Regions from separate parts of the Thauera aminoaromatica genome, predicted to be linked through region 2. Evidence: predicted binding sites of a transcription regulator. Region 2 holds the regulator's gene; the other holds the start of a gene.
The links. The regulator HrcA, encoded in region 2, represses chaperone genes, less so after heat shock. The targets are predictions, from matches to a motif close to TNTTAGCACTCNNNGNCNNNGAGTGCTAANA.
Positions count from the first base shown of each region.

Region 1: a site for HrcA is predicted at 5,301-5,331, ahead of groES (co-chaperone GroES). Genes of this name have one in related genera too.

Region 1 is NC_011662.2:1,576,157-1,586,938, reverse strand. Features, by position in the region: gene hemA (glutamyl-tRNA reductase) at 1-401, opposite strand, end outside; tRNA gene TMZ1T_RS06995 (tRNA-Phe) at 541-616, opposite strand; gene TMZ1T_RS06990 (sensor histidine kinase) at 684-2,183, opposite strand; gene TMZ1T_RS06985 (response regulator transcription factor) at 2,152-2,844, opposite strand; gene groL (chaperonin GroEL) at 3,193-4,842, opposite strand; gene groES (co-chaperone GroES) at 4,895-5,185, opposite strand; gene TMZ1T_RS06970 (glycoside hydrolase family 2 TIM barrel-domain containing protein) at 5,451-6,584, shown strand; gene TMZ1T_RS06965 (Lon protease family protein) at 6,763-9,222, shown strand; gene TMZ1T_RS06960 (acyl carrier protein) at 9,298-9,552, opposite strand; gene TMZ1T_RS06955 (dihydrolipoamide acetyltransferase family protein) at 9,577-10,782, opposite strand, start outside.
Region 2 is NC_011662.2:1,939,221-1,950,002, forward strand. Features, by position in the region: gene TMZ1T_RS08505 (serine/threonine protein kinase) at 48-1,412, shown strand; gene hemH (ferrochelatase) at 1,500-2,597, opposite strand; gene hrcA (heat-inducible transcriptional repressor HrcA) at 2,649-3,677, opposite strand; gene TMZ1T_RS08520 (NAD kinase) at 3,797-4,678, shown strand; gene recN (DNA repair protein RecN) at 4,761-6,416, shown strand; gene fur (ferric iron uptake transcriptional regulator) at 6,485-6,925, opposite strand; gene TMZ1T_RS08535 (outer membrane protein assembly factor BamE) at 7,175-7,582, shown strand; gene dapB (4-hydroxy-tetrahydrodipicolinate reductase) at 7,649-8,455, shown strand; gene TMZ1T_RS08545 (response regulator) at 8,464-10,782, shown strand, end outside.

The sequences.
Region 1 (10,782 bases), 360 kb from region 2:
AACAGCACGCCCAGGGTGCCCGCCTCTTCGGCGTAGCGCGCGGCGTCCTTGACCTGGCCGAGGATCTGCGGCTCGCCGATCACCATCGAGTCGAGCCCGCTCGCCACCCGGAAGACATGGCGGATCGCGTCGCGCTGCGGGTAGGAATACAGGTAGGGCGAGACCTCGGCGAGCGCGAGGCGGTGGAAACGAGCGAGCCAGTCGGCCGCGTGCTGGGGCTGCTCGGCGGCGAAATAGAGCTCGGTGCGGTTGCAGGTCGACAGGATCGCCGCCTCGCGCACCGAATCCGTATGGGCCAGATCGTGCAGCGCCTGCCCCATGCGCTCGGGCTGGAACGCGACGCGTTCGCGGATGACGAGCGGCGCGGTGTGGTGGTTCAAGCCGAGGGCGAAGAGTTGCATGCGGGAGGGGGGTGGGACGGAGCGAGCCGGATTATAACACCGCGCCTGCGCCCCAAAATTGAGCCGGAACAGCGACTTCTGGCCGCAAATTGACGCCGCAAAGCAAATGGGCCGACACTCGGTCGGCCCATCGGGATTCTGGTGGCCAGTCGCGGAATCGAACCACGGACACGCGGATTTTCAATCCGCTGCTCTACCAACTGAGCTAACTGGCCAACGAGGTCCGCATTATAGCCAGTCTTTTTCCTTTGTCAAAGGGTTTGGCGAAAATGCCCGAAAAGCTCAGCCCAGGGCGTCGTGATCGCCCTGCACCTGCCGCGGTGGCTGCAGGTGGCTGCGCGGGAAGACCACGCGGGCGAGCGTGCCGCGTCCGCCCGGGCCGGCGTCCAGGGTGACGGTGCCGCGGTGCAGCTCGGCAATCTCGCGCACGATCGGCAGGCCGAGGCCGGAGCCATCGACGCCGCTGCCGAGCACGCGGTAGAAGCGCTCGAAGACGCGCTCGCGGTCGGCCTCGGGGATGCCGGGACCGTTGTCCTCGACCTCGAACACCGGTGAGCCGGCGTAGCGCGTGCGCGCGGTGACGCTGCCACCGCGCGGGGTGTACTTGATCGCGTTGTCGACCAGATTCTTCAGCATCTCGCGCAGCAGCACCGGGTTGCCCTCCACGCGCAGGGCCGTGTCGCCCGCCTCGACACCGAGGTCGATCCGCTTGGCCTGCGCGCGCGGATAGAGCTCCAGCGCCACCTCGCGCACGATCGCATCGAGGTCCACCGTCTCCACCGCGTAGAGCTTCTCGAAGCTCGCCTCGGCGCGGGCGAGCGAGAGCAGCTGGTTGATCAGGTGGGCTGCGCGGTCGGTGCTCTCGGCGATGCGGGTGAGCGACTGGCGTAGCTGGTCGGGGTCGGTCTCGTGCATGGCGAGGTCGGTCTGCATCTTGAGCCCGGTCAGCGGCGTGCGCATCTGGTGCGCGGCGTCGGCGATGAAGCGCTGCTGCGCCTGCAGGTTCTCTTCCAGGCGCGCCATCATGTCGTTGTAGGCGATGATGAGCGGACGCACCTCCTCGGGCACGCTCGATGGCTCGACCGGCGACAGGTCGGTGGGGCGACGACGGCGGATCAGGCTCTGCAGCCGGTTGAGCGGCGCGATGCCGCGGCTCAGGCCCACCCACACCAGCACCACCGCGAGCGGGATGATGGCGAACTGCGGCAGCAGCACCCCGGTGACCACGCGCGAGGCGAGGTCGGTGCGCTTGTTGCGCGTCTCGGCGACCTGCACGAGCACGAAACGATCGGCCTGCGCAGGGTCGGGGCGCACGAAGCGCCAAGCGATGCGCACCTCCTCGCCCTGGATCATGGCATCGCGCAGCTGCACCTCCTCGCCGTCGACTGCGGACGAGGTCGGCATGGGCGGGATCTCGGCGTCGCCGCTGACCGTGACGCCATTGACGTCGGCCACCTGGTAGTAGACGACGTCGTCCTGGTCGGCGCGGAACAGCGCGCGCGGCGGCGCCGGAAAGCGCACCACCACCTGGCCGTCCTCGACCTCGACCAGGCGCGCGAGCGCGCGCACGCCGTCGGCGAGTGCGAGATCGTAGGGCTGGTTGGCGATGCTGTCGGCGACGTTGTGGGTGACGATGATCGAGATCGGCCACAGGAACAGCAGCGGCGCGAGCATCCAGTCGAGGATCTCGCCGAACAGCGAGTTCGGCGGCCCGGACTTGCGCGGCGCGTTTGCGCCGCGCGGCGCGCGCTCAGGCCTGGACTTTCGCCGCAGGGGCAGCATCGGGGTTTTCCAGGCAGTACCCCAGGCCGCGCACGGTCACGATGCGCACGCCGCTGTCCTCGAGCTTCTTGCGCAGGCGATGGACATAGACCTCGATCGCGTTGCTGGACACCTCCTCGCCCCAGCCGCACAGGTGGTCAACGAGCTGGTCCTTGCTGACCAGGCGGCCGACACGCAGCAGGAAGATCTCGAGCAGGCCGATCTCGCGCGCCGACAGCTCGACGAGCTGGCCGCCGATCTTGACCACGCGGTCGGCCTGGTCGTAGCTCAGCTGACCGATCTCGATGCAGCGCGGCTGGCCGGTGCCGCGGCGGGTAAGCGCACGCACGCGCGCTTCCAGTTCGGGCAGGGCGAAAGGCTTGGTGAGGTAGTCGTCGGCACCGGCATCGAGCCCGCGCACGCGGTCGTCGACGCCATCCTGCGCGGTCAGGATCAGCACCGGCTGAGCCGACTTGCGCGCGCGCAGGCGCTTGAGCACCTCGATGCCGTTCATGCGCGGCAGGCCGAGGTCGAGGATGAGCAGGTCGTAACCCTGGCCCGCGAGCGCGGCATCCGCCTCCATGCCGTCCGCCACGTGATCGACTGCACAACCACCGCGCCGCAGGGCGCGACAGATGCCGTCGGCGATCACCGGATCGTCTTCCGCCAACAGGATACGCATAGCATTCCGGCTGTAAGTTGCTTGTAAGCGGAGATTCAGAGAATGTTTCCGCTGTTCTCCTTTTGCTCGGTCTTCGGGGACGTGGCTGCTGCGCGCAGCGGCGTTCCGGGGAGCGCCCGCCCATCTGGGCCGCGGCGCTCCCCACCGACTTTTACTCCCCGAATTAAATAATTATCCCACGCTTTGCGCAGTCGCAGGCAGCCTCCCCGGCGGCTGGACGCGGGACGGCCCGCGCCGTGCCGGAACCGATGGACGCAAAAAGGCCCCGCCGAGGGCATTCCTCGACGAGGCCTTGTTCGCTTGCAGCGGGCGGGAGGTCCGGCGGACCGGACCTTCCCGGGCAGGCAGTTACATGCCCATGCCCATGCCGCCCATGCCACCCATGCCGCCCATGTCGGGCATGCCGCCCATCGGCTTGTCCTCGGCCAGCTCGCCGACCATGCAGTCGGTGGTCAGCATCAGGCCGGCGACGGACGCGGCGTTCTGCAGCGCGGTGCGGGTGACCTTGGTCGGATCCAGCACGCCCATCTCGACCATGTCGCCGTACTCGCCGGTGGCGGCGTTGAAGCCGTAGTTGCCCGAGCCCTCGACGACCTTGTTCACCACCACGCTCGGCTCGTCGCCGGCGTTGGCGACGATCTCGCGCAGGGGCTGTTCCATGGCGCGCAGCACGATCTTGATGCCGGCATCCTGGTCGTGGTTGTCGCCCTTGAGCTCGCCCAGCGCGGCGCGGGCACGCAGCAGCGCGACGCCGCCGCCGGGGACGATGCCCTCTTCCACCGCAGCGCGGGTGGCGTGCAGGGCGTCCTCGACGCGGGCCTTCTTCTCCTTCATCTCGACTTCGGTGGCGGCACCGACCTTGATCACCGCAACACCGCCGGCCAGCTTGGCCACGCGTTCCTGCAGCTTCTCGCGGTCGTAGTCGGAGCTGGCTTCCTCGATCTGCACGCGGATCTGCTTGACGCGCGCCTCGATGCGGTCGGCCTGGCCGGCGCCGTCGATGATGATGGTGTTTTCCTTGCCGACTTCGATGCGGGCAGCCTGGCCGAGGTCGTCCAGGGTGGCCTTCTCGAGGGTCAGGCCGACTTCTTCGGCGATGACCTGGCCGCCGGTCAGGATGGCGATGTCTTCCAGCATGGCCTTGCGACGGTCGCCGAAGCCCGGGGCCTTGACGGCGCAGGTCTTGAGGATGCCGCGGATGTTGTTCACCACCAGGGTGGCGAGCGCTTCGCCTTCGACGTCCTCGGCGATGATCAGCAGCGGACGGCCCGACTTGGCGACCTGCTCGAGCACCGGCAGGAGGTCGCGGATGTTGGAGATCTTCTTGTCGAAGAGCAGGACGAAGGGCTGCTCGAGGATGGCAACCTGCTTGTCCGGGTTGTTGATGAAGTAGGGCGACAGGTAACCGCGGTCGAACTGCATGCCCTCGACCACGTCGAGTTCGTTCTGCAGCGACTTGCCGTCTTCGACGGTAATCACGCCTTCCTTGCCGACCTTGTCCATCGCACGGGCGATGATGTCGCCGATGTCGCTGTCGGAGTTGGCCGAGATCGAGCCGACCTGGGCGATCTCCTTGTTGGTCGAGCAGGGCTTCGACAGCTTCTTGAGCTCGTCGATGGTGGCGACGACGGCCTTGTCGATGCCGCGCTTGAGGTCCATCGGGTTCATGCCGGCGGCGACGAACTTCATGCCTTCGCGCACGATCGACTGCGCCAGCACGGTCGCGGTGGTGGTGCCGTCACCGGCGATGTCCGAGGTCTTGGAAGCGACTTCCTTGACCATCTGCGCGCCCATGTTCTCGAACTTGTCCTTCAGCTCGATTTCCTTGGCGACGGAGACGCCGTCCTTGGTCACGGTCGGGGCGCCGAACGAGCGCTCGAGCACGACGTTGCGGCCCTTCGGGCCCAGGGTCACCTTGACCGCGTTGGCGAGGATGTTGATGCCGGCGACCATGCGCTCGCGGGCGGAATCACCAAACTTGACTTCTTTAGCTGCCATTCTTCAGAACTCCGGAATCGTTTCGATTAGGGTTGATCGGTGCGGGGGAGGCTCAGGCCTCGACCACGCCCATGATGTCTTCCTCGCGCATCACGAGGAGTTCGTCGCCTTCGACCTTCACGGTCTGGCCGGCGTACTTGCCGAACAGCACCTTGTCACCGACCTTGACGGCCATCGGACGGACCTTGCCGTCGTCGAGGATCTTGCCGTTGCCGACCGCGAGGACTTCGCCCTGATCGGGCTTCTCGCCGGCGCTGTCCGGGATCACGATGCCGCTGGCGGTCTTGCGTTCGGCTTCGAGGCGCTTGACGATCACACGATCATGCAGGGGACGAATCTTCATCGAGTTCTCTCCTAACTGAGGTTCAACTGTCTGGGTTGATGAAACACGCGGAACCAGTCCGCAGGAAAAGGATCTGCTGTGGCGATGGACGGGCTTGCACCCGTCGATCGAGGCTTGTTAGCACTCGACGCCAACGAGTGCTAATAATAGGGACGGGTCCAGAGGATTTCAAGTGCGCTTCCTGTTAACTTTTTTCTGCGCCGTGATGGCGCTCGCCGCGGCGCCCCTCCACGCCCAAAGCCAACCTCCCCCCCTCGCCGCCTCCATGGACGCACGATGGAAGGGCGCCGCCTTCGAGGGCGACCGCGCCAGCCTCGCCCGCCTCGCCGCCGCCGGCGCCAAGGTCGTGCGCGTGTACCGCCAGTCCGACGCCTGGGTGCTCGACGAGGCGCACCGCCTCGGCCTGAAGGTGGTGATGGGGCTGTGGCTGGAGCACCCGCGCCACGGTTTCGACTACGCCGACGCGCGCGCCATGCGCGCACAGGAAGACGCCCTGCTCGACTTCGTCGCCCGCCACCGCAAGCACCCTGCCCTGCTCGCCTGGGGCGTGGGCAACGAGATCGAGACCGGGGTCGCCGACCCGCTGCCGCTGTGGCGCGCGGTCGACCGGCTGGCCGCGCGCATCCGCGCGCTCGACCCCGACCACCCCACCATGATGGTGGTCGCCGACACCGGCATGGACGCCTTCCGCGCACTCGCCGGCTGCTGCCCCAACGTCGAGCTGCTCGGCATCAACGTCTACGCCGGTGCGGTGTTCGACCTGCCGCAGCGCCTGCGCGCGGCCGGCATCGCCAAGCCGGTGGTGGTCGCCGAGCTCGGCCCGCTCGGGCAGTGGCAGGCCGGGCGCAAGCCCTGGGGCGCGCCGGTCGAGCTCACCAGCACCGAGAAGGCGCGCTTCTTCACCGAGGCCCTCGCCTTCCTCGACCAGCAGGCGCAGATCCGCGGCGTCTTCCCCTTCCTGTGGGGCGCGAAGCAGGAACAGACCGCGACCTGGCACGGACTGCTGCTCGCCGACGGTAGCCCCACCGCGATGAGCGACGCTCTCGCCGCCGCCTGGGGGCGGCCGCAGCCTCGGCCCGCACCGCGCATCCGCGGCATCGGCATCGGCGCGGACGAGTTCGCCGCCGGCGCGGAGATCTCCGCCGGCATCGACGCGGTCGCCCACGACGGCAGCGCGCTCGCCGCCGAGTGGGCCGTGCACGCCGAGGCCACCGACCTGCGCAAGGGCGGCGATGCCGAGACCCCGCCCACGCGCATCGACGTGCGCGTGCTGCACGCCGATGCCGCCAGCGTGAGCTTCGTCGCCCCGGCGCAGCCCGGCGCCTACCGCCTCTTCATCACCGTGCGCGACCGCGAGGGCAAGGCAGGGACGGCGAACCTGCCGTTCCGGGTGAGGTAAACGAGGCCTCGCCCGCAGCAGCGTCGTCTCCCTCGCGCCTGCGGCTCTCGCACGTTCGTGCCCCCTCCTCCCGTGGGCGCACGGTGCCCGCCCCGCGCATTCCTCCCCGCTTGGTCCGCCGCCCCGCCCCGGGGTTAAGATGACTCGCAGAAGAACCCCAAGCGCAGGAGGCGCGCCCATGTCCGCTCCGCTCACGCCGCCGGCCCCCTTGCCCGTCGAGCGCCTGGCGACTCGCTGCGACCCGGCAGCGCTCGGCATCGAAACCTCCGCCCAACTGCCCGAGCTCGACGTCGCCCGCCTCCACGGCCGCGCGGTCGACGCGATCCGGCTCGGCCTCGACATCCGCGCCGAGGGCTACAACCTCTTCGTGCTCGGCGACCCCGGCAGCGGCCGCCACGAGCTCGTCCGCCGCCTGCTCGAGGACACGCGCGGCCGCGGCGATGCACCCGCGGACTGGTGCTACGCATGGAACTTCGCCAACGCCGCCCAGCCTCGGCTGCTGCGCCTGCCCTGCGGGCGCGGCCCGGCGCTGCGCGACGATCTGGCCCGCTTCGTCGAGGAGCTGGTGCCGGCGATCGGCGCGGTGTTCGAGAGCGAGGAGCACCGCAACCGCATCGAGGCCCTGCAGGAGGAGGCCAAGACGCGCGAGGAGAGCGCCTTGCGCAGCCTCGGCGACGAGGCCCAGAAGCTCGGCGTCGCGCTGCTGCGCACCCCGCACGGCTTCGCCTTCCTGCCGATGAAGGACGAGGGCAGCACGCTCACGCAGGAAGAATTCGAGCAGCTGCCCGAGGCACGCCAGCACGAGCTCGGCGAGCACATCCGCGCGCTGCACGAGCGCCTGCACCGCCTGATGGGCGATTTCCCGCGCTGGCGGCACGAGCTGCAGAACCGCATCCGCGACGCCGGGCGCGAGGCGATCCGCGCCACCGTCACCCACATGGTCGACGAATTGAAGGCGCGTCACGCAGACCTGCCCGAGGTGTGCGCGCATCTGGACGCGGTGCTCGCCGACGTCGTCGCCAGCGGCGAGTCGCTGCGCGCGACGCCGCACGCCGACGAGGACAGCGAGACGCTGACCTACACCGGCAGCATCAGCGTGCAGCGCTATCTGGTGAACCTGCTCGTCGCCAACCCCGCCGACGGCACCCGACCGATGGTGTACGAAGACCACCCCACGCTGCAGAACCTGGTCGGCCGCATCGACCACCTGGTGCACATGGGCACCCTGGTGAGCAACTTCACCCTGATCCGCGCCGGCGCCCTGCACCGCGCCAACGGCGGCTTCCTGGTGCTCGATGCGCTCAAGCTGCTGTCCCAGCCCTTCGCCTGGGAGGGGCTCAAGCGCGCGCTCAAATCCGCACGCCTGCGCATCGAGTCGCTCTCGGAGCTGATCGGGGTGACCGGCTCGGTGCAGCTCGAGCCCGAGCCGATGCCGCTCGAGCTCAAGGTGGTGCTGATCGGCGATCGCCTGACCTACTACCTGCTCGGCCGCTACGATCCCGAGTTCGCCGCGCTGTTCCGCATCAACGCCGACATGGAGAGCGAGATCGAACGCTCCGCGGACAACACCGCCGCTTACGCCTGCCTGCTCGCCACCCTGGCGCGCCGCGCCGGCCTGCCGCCCTTGTCGGCGCCGGCGCTGGCGCGCCTGATCGAGCACGCGGCGCGCCTCGCCGCCGACGCCGAGCGCCTGAGCGCGCGCACCCAGCCGCTCGACGACCGCCTGCGCGAGGCGGCCCACTTCGCCCTCGCCGCCGGCGCCGCGCGCATCGAGTGCGAGCATGTGGACGCCGCGATCGCGGCCCACCGGCGCCGCCACGAACGCATCCGCCTCGGCCACCTCGACCAGATCCTGCGCGGGCAGTGGCTGATCGACACCGCGGGCAGCCACGTCGGCCAGGTCAATGGCCTGGCGGTGGTGCCGCTCGGCGAAGACAGCTTCGCCCACCCGCAGCGCATCACCGCCACGGTGCGCGCCGGCGCCGGCGAGGTCATCGACATCGAGCGCGAGGTCAAGCTCGGCGGGCCGATCCACTCCAAGGGCGTGCTGATCCTGTCCGCCTTCCTCGCCGCACGCTTCGGCTGGATGCTGCCGCTCTCGCTCAAGGCGAGCCTGGTGTTCGAGCAGTCCTACGGTGGCGTCGAGGGCGACAGCGCCTCGCTCGCCGAGCTGGTGGCCCTGCTCTCGGCGCTCTCGGGCGTGGCGGTGAAGCAGTCGCTCGCCGTGACCGGTTCGGTGAACCAGTTCGGCGTCGTGCAGCCGGTAGGCGGGATCAACGAGAAGATCGAGGGCTTCTTCGACCTGTGCGCGGTGCGCGGTCTCGACGGCCGCCAGGGCGTGCTGATTCCGCGCGCCAACGTCTGCCACCTGATGCTGCGCGACGACGTGGTCGAGGCGGTGCGGGCCGGGCGCTTCGCCGTGTGGGCGGTGGCCGACGCCGACGAGGCGGTGGAGCTGCTCACCGGCGTGGCGGCGGGCGTGCCGGACGAGCAGGGCAGGATGGCTGCGGGCTCGATGAGCCGGCGCGTCGTCGAGGGCCTGCGCAAGCTGGCGAGGATGCAGCGCGAGTTTGCGCGGCGGGGACACGAAGACGACGCCGACGCGGCCGGGCATCGAGGCCGGCCGCACGCATCCTGACGCAGGTGGCGCGCGCCGAGAGCGGGGTCGGCACCGGCCGGACGTTTGCGGCCGTTCGGGCGATCGTCGTCGGGCTCAGCCGGCTCGCCGGCGCGCGTCGCGCAGGTACGCGACCAGGTCATTCACCGTCGCGAGCTTGCGATAGTCCGCCTCGGGAATCTCGACCGCCAGCCGCCCGGCAAGACCGACCAGGAAGTTCAGCCAGTCCATCGAATCGAGGTCGACCTGCTGGCGCAGCGGGCGCTCGGGGCGCAGCCCGGCCTCCTCGATTTCCGGAGCGATTTCCTTCAGCGTTGCGATGACGATGCTGCGCAGTTCGGTGTCGTCCATGGCGGTTCCGTCCGGAATGGGAGTTCACAGTTCCTCCGGCCGCTGCAGCAGCTCGCGCAGCTCGGCGAGGAACAGCGCGCCGCGGTGGCCGTCGGAGACGCGATGATCGGCGGCGAGGCTGGCGGTGACGACGGGCATCACGCACAGCTCGCCGCGGTCCTCGCGCACCCAGGGCCGCAGCGCGATGCGGCCGAAGCCGACGAGGGCGACCTGGGGCGGATAGATCACGCCCGCCACCGCCTCCACGCCCTGCTCGCCGAGATTGGTGACGGTGACCGTCGGATCGCCCATCTCCGAGCTGCGCAGCGAACCGGCACGCGTGCGCCTGACCAGGTCGGCGAGCTCGCGCATCAGCACATCCAGCGGCTTGTGGTCCACGTCGTGCAGCGCCGGGGCGATCAGGCCGCCCTGGCGCAGCGAGATGGCGACGCCGACGTGGATGCCCTGCGCGGCGACGAACTGGCCGTCGCGGTGGAAGCCGTTGAGCTCGGGGTACTTGCGCAGCGCCAAGGCAACGGCCTTCAGCTGCAGCACCGCCATCAGCAGGCGCTCTGTGATCGGGCGTCCCGCGTTGGCGCGGCCGAGCCAGTCCTGCGCGCGCGCCATCGGCACGGTTTCGAACAGGTAGTAATGCGGGATCTCGCGCTTCGAGCGGCTCATCGCCGCGGCGATGGCGCGGCGGGTCTCGGCCTGGCGCTCGGCAGCGGAGATCGGGCTTGGCGTCGCCGCGGGTGGTGAAGCAGGCAGTCGTGCAACCGCCACGGCACGCTCCACGTCCTCCAGCGTGACCGCGCCGCCCGGGCCGCTGCCCGACAGCGCGGCAAGCTCCACTCCCAGCGCCTCGGCGCGCTTGCGCGCGGCGGGCGAGACGCGCAAGCGCCCGGCCGGCGCGGGCGAGACGTCCGGCGCGGGTTTCGCCGCGGGCGCTTCGACCACCGGCACCGCCGCCGCTGCAGCCGCCTTCACGGTCTTCGTGCGCGTCCTTTTCGCCGCCGGCGCCTCGCCGGGCTCCAGCAGCGTCGCCATCACCGTGCCGACCGCCATCCGCGTCCCCGGCTCCACGAGCAGTTCATGCACCGTGCCGTCCTGCCAGATCTCGACATCCACCGCCGCCTTGGAGGTGTCGACGATGGCGACGACCTGACCCTTCACGACCCTGTCTCCAGGGCGCACGAGCCACTCCAGCAGCTTGCCTTCGTCCATGTCGGCGCCCAGCGAAGGCAGCTTGAA
Region 2 (10,782 bases):
CGCCGAAGCCCGCCGGCCGCGCGGGCGCCCCCGCCCTGCAAGACAGCATGAACCGGATTCCCGAACGCATCGGCAAGTACAGGATCATCAAGGAGATCGGCCGCGGCGCGACCGCGGTGGTCTATCTCGCCGAGACCCCGGACTACCCCGAGCCGGTGGCGCTCAAGCACGTGCGCTTCGACGACAAGGCGCGCGACGAGGCGAAGTGGAACCGCCGCCTGATCAAGCTGCTGAAGGCCGAGCGCGTGGTGTCGGGCCGCCTCGACCACCCCAACATCATCCGTATCCACGATGCCTCGATCGAGCCCGACGAGGCCTACGTGGTGATGGAGTACTTCCCGGGCGGCTCGCTGGAGCGCTACTGCAGCTTCCAGAACCTGCTGCCCATCCATCGCACGATCGGGATCGTGTTCAAGTGCTGCATGGCGCTCGACCACGCTTACCGCCAGGGCATCGTGCACCGCGACATCAAGCCGGCGAACATCCTGGTCGACGAGCAGGACAACGTGAAGATCACCGACTTCGGCCTCGCGCTCAACATCAACAAGAAGCTCGACACCGACTCGACCTTCATCATGGGCGTAGGCTCCCCGGCCTACATGAGCCCGGAGCAGATCAAGGGCTATCCGCTCAACCAGAAGACCGACCTGTATTCGCTCGGCGTGCTGCTGTTCCACATGCTGACCGGGCGGCTGCCCTTCCGCGCGAGCAATCCGGCGCAGCTCGTCTATAAGATCATCAACGCCGATCCGCCCTCGGTCTCGCAGCTCAACCCGGACGTGCCCGAGCAGATGGACGCGGTAATCCGCAAGGCGCTCGAGAAGGACCTCTATTCGCGCTACCGCAACGGCGCGGAGTTCGCCAAGGACCTCGCCGCGGTCCGCTACCAGATCCTCGACGAAGGTCACGTGCACCACGACGCCGAGCGCTTCGCGCGCCTGCGCAAACTGGCCTTCTTCACCGAGTTCGAGGACGTGGATCTGTGGGAGGTGATGCGGATCTGCGCCTGGCGCAAGGTCGGCAGCGACCTCGGCCTGATGCGCGAGGGCGACCTCGATCAGCGCTTCGGGATCGTGCTCGAGGGCAAGGTCGAGCTCTCCATCGGCGGGCGGCGGGTGCTGGAGGTGGGGCCGGGCGAGGTTTTCGGCGAGCAGGCCTGGCTCGACCAGCTCGAGCACAAGCAGCTGCTGAGCGCGGTGTCGCTCGACGAGCTCAGCTATCTCGAAGTCAACCCCGCCGCGCTCGCGCTTGCGAGCGAGGAAGTGCTGGAGCGCTTCCGTCGCCAGCTTGGCACCGTCGCCGTGCGCCGGCTTGCGGCGGTGTCGCGCCAGGCGGCCGAGCACGCCCCCGCGGCGGTGCGTGCGGTGCGCGCGGCGCCGGTCGTGCACGACCTGCAGATCGTCGACTACTGAATGAATTGCGGGTGGAGTCCGCCCGCACCCGCCTGAATCCCTCCGAGCCGGGCTGTTTCGGCCAGTCTGTGCGGGCGGGCATCGCGGCTACTGCCCGGCGCCGAGCGTGCGTGCGCGCTCGAGTGCGGCGCTGCGCGCGGCGGCGTCCGGCGCGGCGATCTCCAGCCAGTTGCCCAGGTGCTTGCGCACCAGCGCGGCCAGCGCCTTGATCCAGGCGTCGCGCTCGTTCAGGCAGGGGATGTAGTGGAAGGCCTGGCCGCCCTTCTCCAGGAAGGCTTCCTTGCACTCGAGCGCGATCTCCTCCAGCGTCTCCAGGCAGTCCGCGACGAAGCCCGGGCACATCACGTCGACGCGGCGCACGCCCTCGGCGGCGAGCTGTTCCAGGGTGGGCTGGGTGTAGGGCTTGAGCCATTCTGCCTTGCCGAAGCGCGACTGGAACGTGACCAGTACGCGCTCGCGTGCCACGCCGAGGCCTTCGGCGACGAGGCGGCCGGTCTTGTGGCACTCGCAGTGATAGGGGTCGCCGAGATCGAGCGAGCGCCGCGGCACGCCGTGGAAGCTCAGCAGCAGGCGCTCGGGCTCGCCGTTGGCCGCCCAGTGCTCGCGCACGCTCTTCACCAGCGCATCGATGTAGCCAGGGTCGTCGTGGAAATTGCGCACGAAGCGCATCTCGGGCTGGTTGCGCCAGCGCGCCAGGCTGCGGCCGACCTCGTCGACCACGGTGGCGGTGGTGCTCGCGGAATACTGCGGGTACATCGGCACCACCAGGATGCGGGTGCAGCCGCGCGCGCGCATCGCGTCCAGGGTGTCGCCGATCGCGGGTGCGCCGTAGCGCATCGCGTAATCGATGTCGAGCCCGTCGTAGCCGTCCTTGGCGAGATAGCCGGCGAGCAGCTTGGTCTGACGTACGGTGTGCACCAGCAGCGGTGAGCCCTCGTCGGTCCAGATGCTGGCGTATTTCTGTGCCGAGGCCTTGGGCCGCGTGTTGAGGATGATGCCGTTGAGGATCGGCCACCACACCAGGCGCGGGATCTCGACCACGCGCGGGTCGGAAAGGAACTGCTTGAGGTAGGGACGCAGCGCGGCGGCGGTGGGGGCGGCGGGGGTGCCCAGGTTGACCAGCAGCACGCCGGTGCGCGGCGTGCTGTCGTGACGGTGGATCGGTTCGGGCCGGTAACGGGGCATCGTGGTCCTCGGGTGGGGGCGTGCGCACGGCAAGGCAGGCGCACGCCGGAATCAGTGCTTGGAGGAGAGGGCGTTCGAGAGCAGCCGGGCGGTGATGTCGACGATCGGGATCACGCGGTCGTAGGCCATGCGGGTGGGGCCGATGACACCGAGCGAGCCGACCACCTGGCCGTCGACCTCGTAGGGCGCGGTGATCACGCTGCAGCCGTCGAGCGGGGCGAGGCCGGATTCGCCACCGATGAAGATCTGCACGCCCTCGGCGCGGTTGGACAGGTCGAGCAGCTGGAGCAGGCCGGTGCGCTGCTCGAAGAGCCTGAAGAGCTCGCGCAGCTGCGACATGTTGCTCGACAGGTCCTCGACGTCGAGCAGCTTGGTTTCGCCCGAAAGTACGTAGCTCGCCGCGTTGTCTTCGGCGGCTTCCGAGCCGGCGTCGACGGTCGCGGTCATCAGTTCGCTCATGTCGCTGCGCAGCTGGCGCAGCTCGTCGCCGAGGCGGCGGCGGATCTCCTCGAAGGACAGGCCGGCGAAGTGCTCGTTGAGGTAGGCGGCAGCGCCGTTTAGCTCGGTCGGCGTGTAGGCGCGCCGGGTGATCAGCAGGCGGTTCTGCACGTCGCCGCCGGTGGTGACGATGATCAGCAGGATGCGATTTTCGGCCAGGCTGATGAACTCGAACTGGCGGATGCGCACCGCGTCCTTGCGCGGTGCCACCACCACGCCGGCGAACTGGGTGAGTTCGGAGAGCAGGTGCGAGGCCGAGCTGATCAGGCGCTGCGGCTGGTTGGGCAGCAGCTGGCCTTCGAGGGCGCGCACGCGGGCGTTCTCGAGCGGCTGCACGGTGAGCAGCGAGTCGACAAAGAAACGATAGCCGAGCGCGGTCGGGATGCGGCCTGCCGAGGTGTGCGGGCTGGCGATGAAGCCCATCTCCTCGAGGTCGCTCATCACGTTGCGCACCGTCGCCGGCGACAGCTCCAGACCGGAATAGCGCGACAGCGCGCGCGAGCCGACCGGCTGGCCGTCCGCGATGTGGCGTTCGATCAGGGTCTTGAGGAGGATCTGGGAGCGTGCGTCGAGCGGATTCATGGCTGCCTGGAGTCGAGAGGCCGATTCTATTGAAGCACGCCCGCGCTGGCCACTGCGGGCCACCGCGCGCGGGCGCGGCGGTGTCAAGCGCGGGGACGATTGTGGTTTAATCGGCGCCCATGAGCACGCCATTCCGCACGCTTGCCCTCATCGGCAAATATCAGAGCCCCGACGTGGCCGAGTCGGTGCTGTCGATCGCCCGCTTCCTGCGCGATCGCGGCCTTGCGGTGTTGATCGAGCAGGGCACCGCGAGTTCCATCGGCGGCGCCCACGACTTCCCGGTGGCAAGCTACGAGCATATCGGCGCGAGCGCCGACCTCGCGGTGGTGATCGGCGGCGACGGCACCATGCTGCACACCGCGCGCCGGCTGATCGAGCACGGCGTCCCGCTGGTGGGCGTCAACCTCGGCCGCCTCGGCTTCCTCACGGACATCGCGCGCAGCTCGGCCACCGAGCGCCTCGCCGAGATCCTCGACGGCGCCTTCACCGCCGAGGACCGTTTCATGCTCGACGTCGAGGTGCTGCGCGGCGGCGCACGCGTGTTCCACACGCTCGCCCTCAACGACGTGGTGGTGAACAAGGGCGAGCTCGGGCGCATGATCGAGTTCGAGCTGTCGATCGACGAGGAGTTCGTCTACACCCAGCGCTCGGACGGCATGATCGTATCCACCCCCACCGGCTCGACCGCCTACGCGCTGTCGGCCAACGGCCCGATCCTGCACCCGAGCGTGGGCGGGATCGCGCTGGTGCCGCTGTGCCCGCACGCGCTCACCGCACGCCCGATCACGCTGCCCGACTCCTGCCGCATCGACATCGTGCTGCTGCCGCCGCACGACGCCCGGGTGCACTTCGATGGCCAGACCCGTTTCGACCTGCGCGCGGGCGACTGCGTGCGCATGACACGCTCGAGCCGCAGCTTGCGCCTGCTGCATCCCGAGGGCTATTCCTACTTCGCGATGCTGCGCCAGAAGCTGCACTGGAGCGCGGCGCCGAGGGTGTGAGCGCACCCGCCGCCCGATCTCCGCGCCGCCACTCCTCAGGCCCCGTCGTCCCGTCCCAACCCCACCCGCGACCGCCGCTGCCATGCTCCGCCGCCTGACCATCCGTGACTTCGTCATCGTCGATCGCCTCGACCTCGAATTCGCCGCCGGCTTCGGTGCGCTGACCGGGGAGACCGGCGCCGGCAAGTCGATCCTGCTCGATGCGCTCGGGCTCGCGCTCGGCGGGCGCGGCGAGGCAGCCATGGTGCGCAGCGGCCGCGAGCGCGCCGACGTGGCCGCCGAATTCGACCTGCCCGCCGGCGAGGGACTCGCTGCCTGGCTCGTCGAGCAGGAACTGCCCGCCGACGAGGGCATGCTGATCCTGCGCCGCACGATCGATATGGGCGGCCGCAGCCGCGCGTGGATCAACGGCGTGGCGGCCACGCTCGCTCAGCTGCGCGCCGCCGGCGAGTGGCTGGCCGACATCCATGGTCAGCACGCCCACCACGCGTTGCTGCGCACCGACGCGCAGCGTGCCCTGCTCGACGCCCAGGCGGGCGCGGGGGCGCTGGTCGCCGAGGTGGCCGCGCGCCACCGCGAGTGGCAGCGCCTGCTGCGCCTGCAGCGCGAAGCGGAGGCCGACTCGGCGAGCTCGGCGCGCGAGCGCGAGCTGCTCGCCTGGCAGCTGCGCGAGCTCGAGCAGGTCGGCTTCGACATCGAGGAATGGGCGGAGATCAATGCCGAGCACGCTCGCCTGGCCCACGCCGCGAGCCTGATCGAGGGGGCGGAGGCGGCGGTGGTGGCGCTCGGCGAGGGTGAACTTGCGGTGTGCTCCGTGCTGGGCCGCCTCGACGGCCGCATCGCCGCGCTGGCCGACTTCGACGCCGGGCTGGCGGATGTGCGCGAACTGATCTCCGCCGCCGCCATCCAGGCCGACGAGGCCCTGCACGCCCTGCGCCGCTATCGTGACCGGCTCGACCTCGATCCGGGACGTCTCGCCGAGCTCGAGCGCCGCATCGCCGCGGTCATGGAGGCGGCGCGCAAGTATCGCGTCCAGCCCGAGGAGCTGCCCGCGCTCGCGCAGCAGTGGCGCGAGCGCCTGGACACATTGGAAGCGACCGCCGATCCGGCGCGCCTTGCCGCGGCGGCGCAGGCGGCGCGGGCCGCCTTCGAGTCCGTCGCGGCCGAGCTCACCGCGGCGCGCCTCCCCGCCGCGCGCCGGCTGTCGGAGGAGATCGCCGCCGCGATGCAGGACCTGGCGATGGCGGGTGGCCGCTTCGAGGTCGCGCTCACACCTTGCGCACCCTCCGCGGCAGGCGTCGAGGAGGTGGAGTTCCGTGTTGCCGCGAATGCCGGCCAGCCGCTGCGCAGCCTCGCCAAGGTGGCTTCCGGCGGCGAACTGTCGCGCATCGGGCTGGCCATCCAGGTCATCACCAGCCGCGACAGCGCGGTGCCCACGCTGATCTTCGACGAAGTGGACGTGGGCATCGGCGGTCGCGTCGCCGAGATCGTCGGCAAGCTGCTCGCCCGCCTCGGGCAGGATCGCCAGGTGCTTTGCGTCACCCACCTGCCCCAGGTGGCGGCCTGCGCGGACTGGCAGTGGCGCATCGCCAAGCGCGAGCAGGGCGGCGAGACGCTGAGCGAGGTCGCGCCGCTCGACGACGCGGCGCGGGTGGAGGAGGTCGCGCGCATGCTCGGCGGCGTGAATATCACCGCGACCACCCGCGAACACGCGGCCGAGATGCTCGGCCGGCGCTGATTTCCGCGTCGTCCGCGCGCCCTCGGCGCTGGCGCGCATCCGTCGCGATGCCTCGGTCCGGCGCGGCTTCAGTCCTTCTCGCGCCCGAGGTTGGGGCAGTTTTCGCGCTGGCAGTCGGCGTAGATGTAGAGCGCGTGCTCGCGGATCGCGAAGCCGCGTTCGAGCGCGATCTGGTTCTGCCGACGTTCGATCTCGGCGTCGAAGAACTCCTCGACCTTGCCGCACTGCATGCACACCAGATGGTCGTGATGGCCGCCTTCGGCGAGTTCGAACACCGCCTTGCCCGACTCGAAGTAGTGGCGCTCGAGCAGTCCGGCCTGCTCGAACTGCGTCAGTACGCGGTAGACCGTGGCCAAGCCGATGTCCATGCCTTCGTTCATCAACGTGCGGTATACATCCTCCGCGGTCAGGTGGCGCTGCTCCGAGCTCTGGAAGAGGTCGAGGATCTTCAGGCGGGGGTAGGTCGCCTTCAGGCCGATGCTTTTCAGGTTCCTGGAGTTGTCGGACATGGGCTCTGGATGAGGTTGACTTGCGGGAGATCGGGTTGCGGGAGCCTGCGAAGGCCGTTTGGCCGACCGTTGTCCAGGGACTCGCGGGAGGTCGATGCCAGCCCGTTACGGTGTGCGCCGCAGCAGGCAGGAGCCCCCGCGGGCAGTCTCCGGCAATGGCGGTCGAGCGCCGTCGATCGCGGCTATGTTATATTTTTTGCCCCTAACTGAGAACTGCGACCCCGGTCGCATCCCGGCGCCCACTCTCCCATGCGTTCCCTCCTCGCTGCGCTCATCGTCTCTTCCGGCCTGCTTGCAGGCTGCTCCTTCGACTCCGTTGTCGGCCTGGTCGACCCCTACCGGATCGACATCCGCCAAGGCAATTACGTCGACCAGGAGATGGTCGCGCAGCTTCGCCGCGGCATGACCCGCGACCAGGTGCGCTACGTGCTCGGCTCCCCCCTGGTGGTCGACATGTTCCGCAAGGACCGCTGGGACTACGTCTATCGCTTCCGCCCGGGCAGTGGCGAGGCGCAGCAGCGCGTGATCTCGCTGTTCTTCACGGGCGACGTGCTCGACCGCATCGAGGGCGACGTCGCTGCCGCCTCGGGTACGCCCGCCGCGGCGGCGCAGGAGCGCTCGCGCGTGGTCGAGATCCCCCCCGCCAGCGCGCGCTGAGGCGGCGCCCGGGTTCATCCCGGGTCGGTCGTCCGCGCCGGCCCATTGATGCAGGAAAACAATCCGATGTCCCAGATTCGAGTCGCGATCGCCGGTGCCTCCGGGCGCATGGGCAGAATGCTGATCGAGGCCGCGCTGAAGGAGGAGGGTGTCGTGCTCGCCGCCGCCTTCGATCGCAGCGACACCCCCTTCATCGGTCGCGATGCCGGCGAGATGGCCGGCGTGGCCACCGGCGTGCTCATCACCGACGATGCCGCCGCCGCGATCGGCGCGGCCGATTGCGTGATCGACTTCACCCGACCCGAGGGCACGCTCGCGCACCTCGCGCTCGCGCGTGCCGCCGGCAAGGCGATGGTGATCGGCACGACCGGTTTCGATGCCGCCGGCAAGACCGCGATCGCCGCCGCTGCCGAGCACGTTCCCGTGGTCTTCGCGCCCAACATGGCGGTGGGCGTGAACGCGGTGTTCCGCTTGCTCGAGGTCGCCGCGCGCATCCTCTCCGAGGGCTACGACGTCGAGGTCATCGAGGCCCACCACCGCTTCAAGGTCGATGCCCCCTCCGGCACGGCGCTGCGCATGGGCGAGGTCGTCGCACGCGAGCTTGGACGCGACCTCGAGACCTGCGCTGTCTATGGCCGCGAGGGCCACACCGGCGAGCGCAGCGCCGAGACCATCGGCTTTTCGACGATCCGTGGCGGCGATGTGGTGGGTGACCACACGGTGCTGTTCGCCGGCATCGGCGAGCGCATCGAGATCACCCACAAGTCGGGCAGCCGCATGCCCTATGCGCTCGGCTCGATGCGGGCGGCGCGCTTTCTCGCCGGTCGTGCGAAGGGGCTCTACGACATGCAGGACGTGCTCGGCCTGCGCTGAGGCCTGCCATGAGCGGCGCGGCCGAATCGCGCGGGAGTCCTCCCGATCCCGGTTCCGTCGAGGCGGAGCTCTCCCGCCTGCGCGCCGAGCGCGATGCGGCGCTGCGCAGCTTGGCGCGCGCGCGCCGGCACCTCGACCTGGTGTCGGCGAATGCGGGTGCCGGCGTGTGGTACATGGACCTGCGTGGCGGCTCGATCCGGCTCGACGAACGCTGGCGCAGGCTGCTCGGTTACGACGGCGGGGATGCGGGCGACTGGATGGCGCTAGTGGACGACGAGGGTAGGGCGGCGCTGCAGCAGGCGCTGCGCGCCCACCTCGGCGGAGAAGCGGCCGAGCTGCGCGCGGAGATCCGCATTCGCGCGCAGGACGCGAGCTGGCACTGGCTCGAGGTGTGCGGCAACGCGAGCGGCCGCGGCGAGGACGGGCGCTGGGCGCGCGTCGAGGGCACCTACCGTGATGTCACCGAGCGCAAGCTGCGCGAGATCGAACTGCTCCAGGCCAAGGAGGCAGCCGAGGCGGCGAGCCGGGCCAAGGGCGACTTCCTCGCCAACATGAGCCACGAGATCCGCACGCCGATGAACGGCATCATCGGCATGACCGACCTGCTGCTCGACTCCACGATCGCGGGCGAGCAGCGCGAGTACCTGCAGACGGTCAAGTCCTCGGCCGAGGCCTTGCTGACCATCATCAACGACATCCTCGACTTCTCGCGCATCGAGGCTGGCCGCCTGAGCGTCGAGCAGATCGACTTCTCGTTGCACTCGGTGGTGTCGGAGACCTGTCGCGCGCTCGCGCTGCGTGCTTCGCAGAAGGGGCTGGAGCTCTACTATGACGTCGCGCCCGACGTGCCCTCGGTGCTGCGCGGCGACCCCACCCGGCTGCGCCAGATCCTGGTGAATCTCATCGGCAACGCGATCAAGTTCACCGAGCACGGCGAGGTCGAGGTGCGCGTGCGCTGCGTCCAGCGCAACGGCGGCGCGGCCAGCATCGAGTTCCTCGTGCGCGACACCGGCTGCGGCATCGCGCCCGACAAGCTCGAGGCGATCTTCGGTGCCTTCTCGCAGGCGGACAATTCGACCACGCGCAAGTACGGCGGCACGGGCCTCGGTCTGGCGATCTGCCGCCAGCTCACCGAGCTGATGGGGGGCCGGATCGGTGTCGATAGCGTGCCGGGTGCGGGCAGCCGCTTCGAGGTGACCCTGCCGCTGCGCGCGGTCGCCGACCCGACCCCGCTGCGCGTCGGCGCACTCGCCGGGACGCGGGTGCTGGTGGCGAGCGCGAACGCCGCCTTCGCCGATTTCCTGTGCGCGACCCTGCAGGAGGCCGCCCTGCGTGCCGAGGCGGCCTGCAGTGGCGTGGCGGTGGAGCAGGCGCTGGCGCGCGCCGCGGACGGCAGCGATCCCTTCGCGTTCCTGCTGATGGATGCGGACCTGCCGGAGCCGGGCGGCTTCGCGCTGGCGCAGCGCTTCGCCGCCGCGTGGCCGCGGCCGGACCGCATCATTCCGATGATGGCGAGCCACTCGCAGCGCAACGATGCCCTGCGCTGCGAGGAGCTCGGGCTCGGCTACCGCCTCGCCAAGCCCTTCTCGGCCGAGGACCTGCTGGCCGTGCTGCGCATGGCGCAGGGCGGCGAGCGCGAGGCTGCCGAGCCGCCGCCCTTCGAGCTCGCACCGGTCGAGCTGCGCTCCACGGTGGGGATGGAGCCGCCGGCGCGCGTGCTCGAGGTATTGGTGGTCGAGGACAACCCGGTCAACCAGACCGTGGCCAAGCGCATGCTCGAGCACGTCGGCCACAGCGTGACGGTGGCGAACAACGGTGAGGAGGCCCTCGAGGCGATCGACAACCGTCACTTCGACGTGGTGCTGATGGACGTGCAGATGCCGGTGATGGGCGGCATCGAGGCCACGCAGGCCATCCGCGCGCGCGAGGCGCGGCGCAGCTGGGTGCTCGCGGGCGACTGGAAGCCGGTGCCGATCATCGCGATGACCGCGCACGCGATGGAGGGCGACCGCGAGCGCTGCCTGCAGGCGGGGATGGACGACTACGTCGCCAAGCCGGTCCGCCCCGAGGCGCTGTTCGCCGCGATCGAGCGCGTGCTGGGTCCGGCGGATGCCGACGAGGCCGCCGGCGACATCACCCTGCTCGAGCTCGATCCTGCCGACCGTCGCCGCATCGCCTGCCTCGACGACGCGCGCGCGATGTTCGCAGGCGAGGACGGGGTGGTCGAGCAACTGGTCGAGGTCTTCCTGCGCGATCTGCCGCGCACGGTCGCCGACTTGCACAAGGGCGCCGCCGACATGGATTTCGCGCGCCTGCGCGAGCTCGGG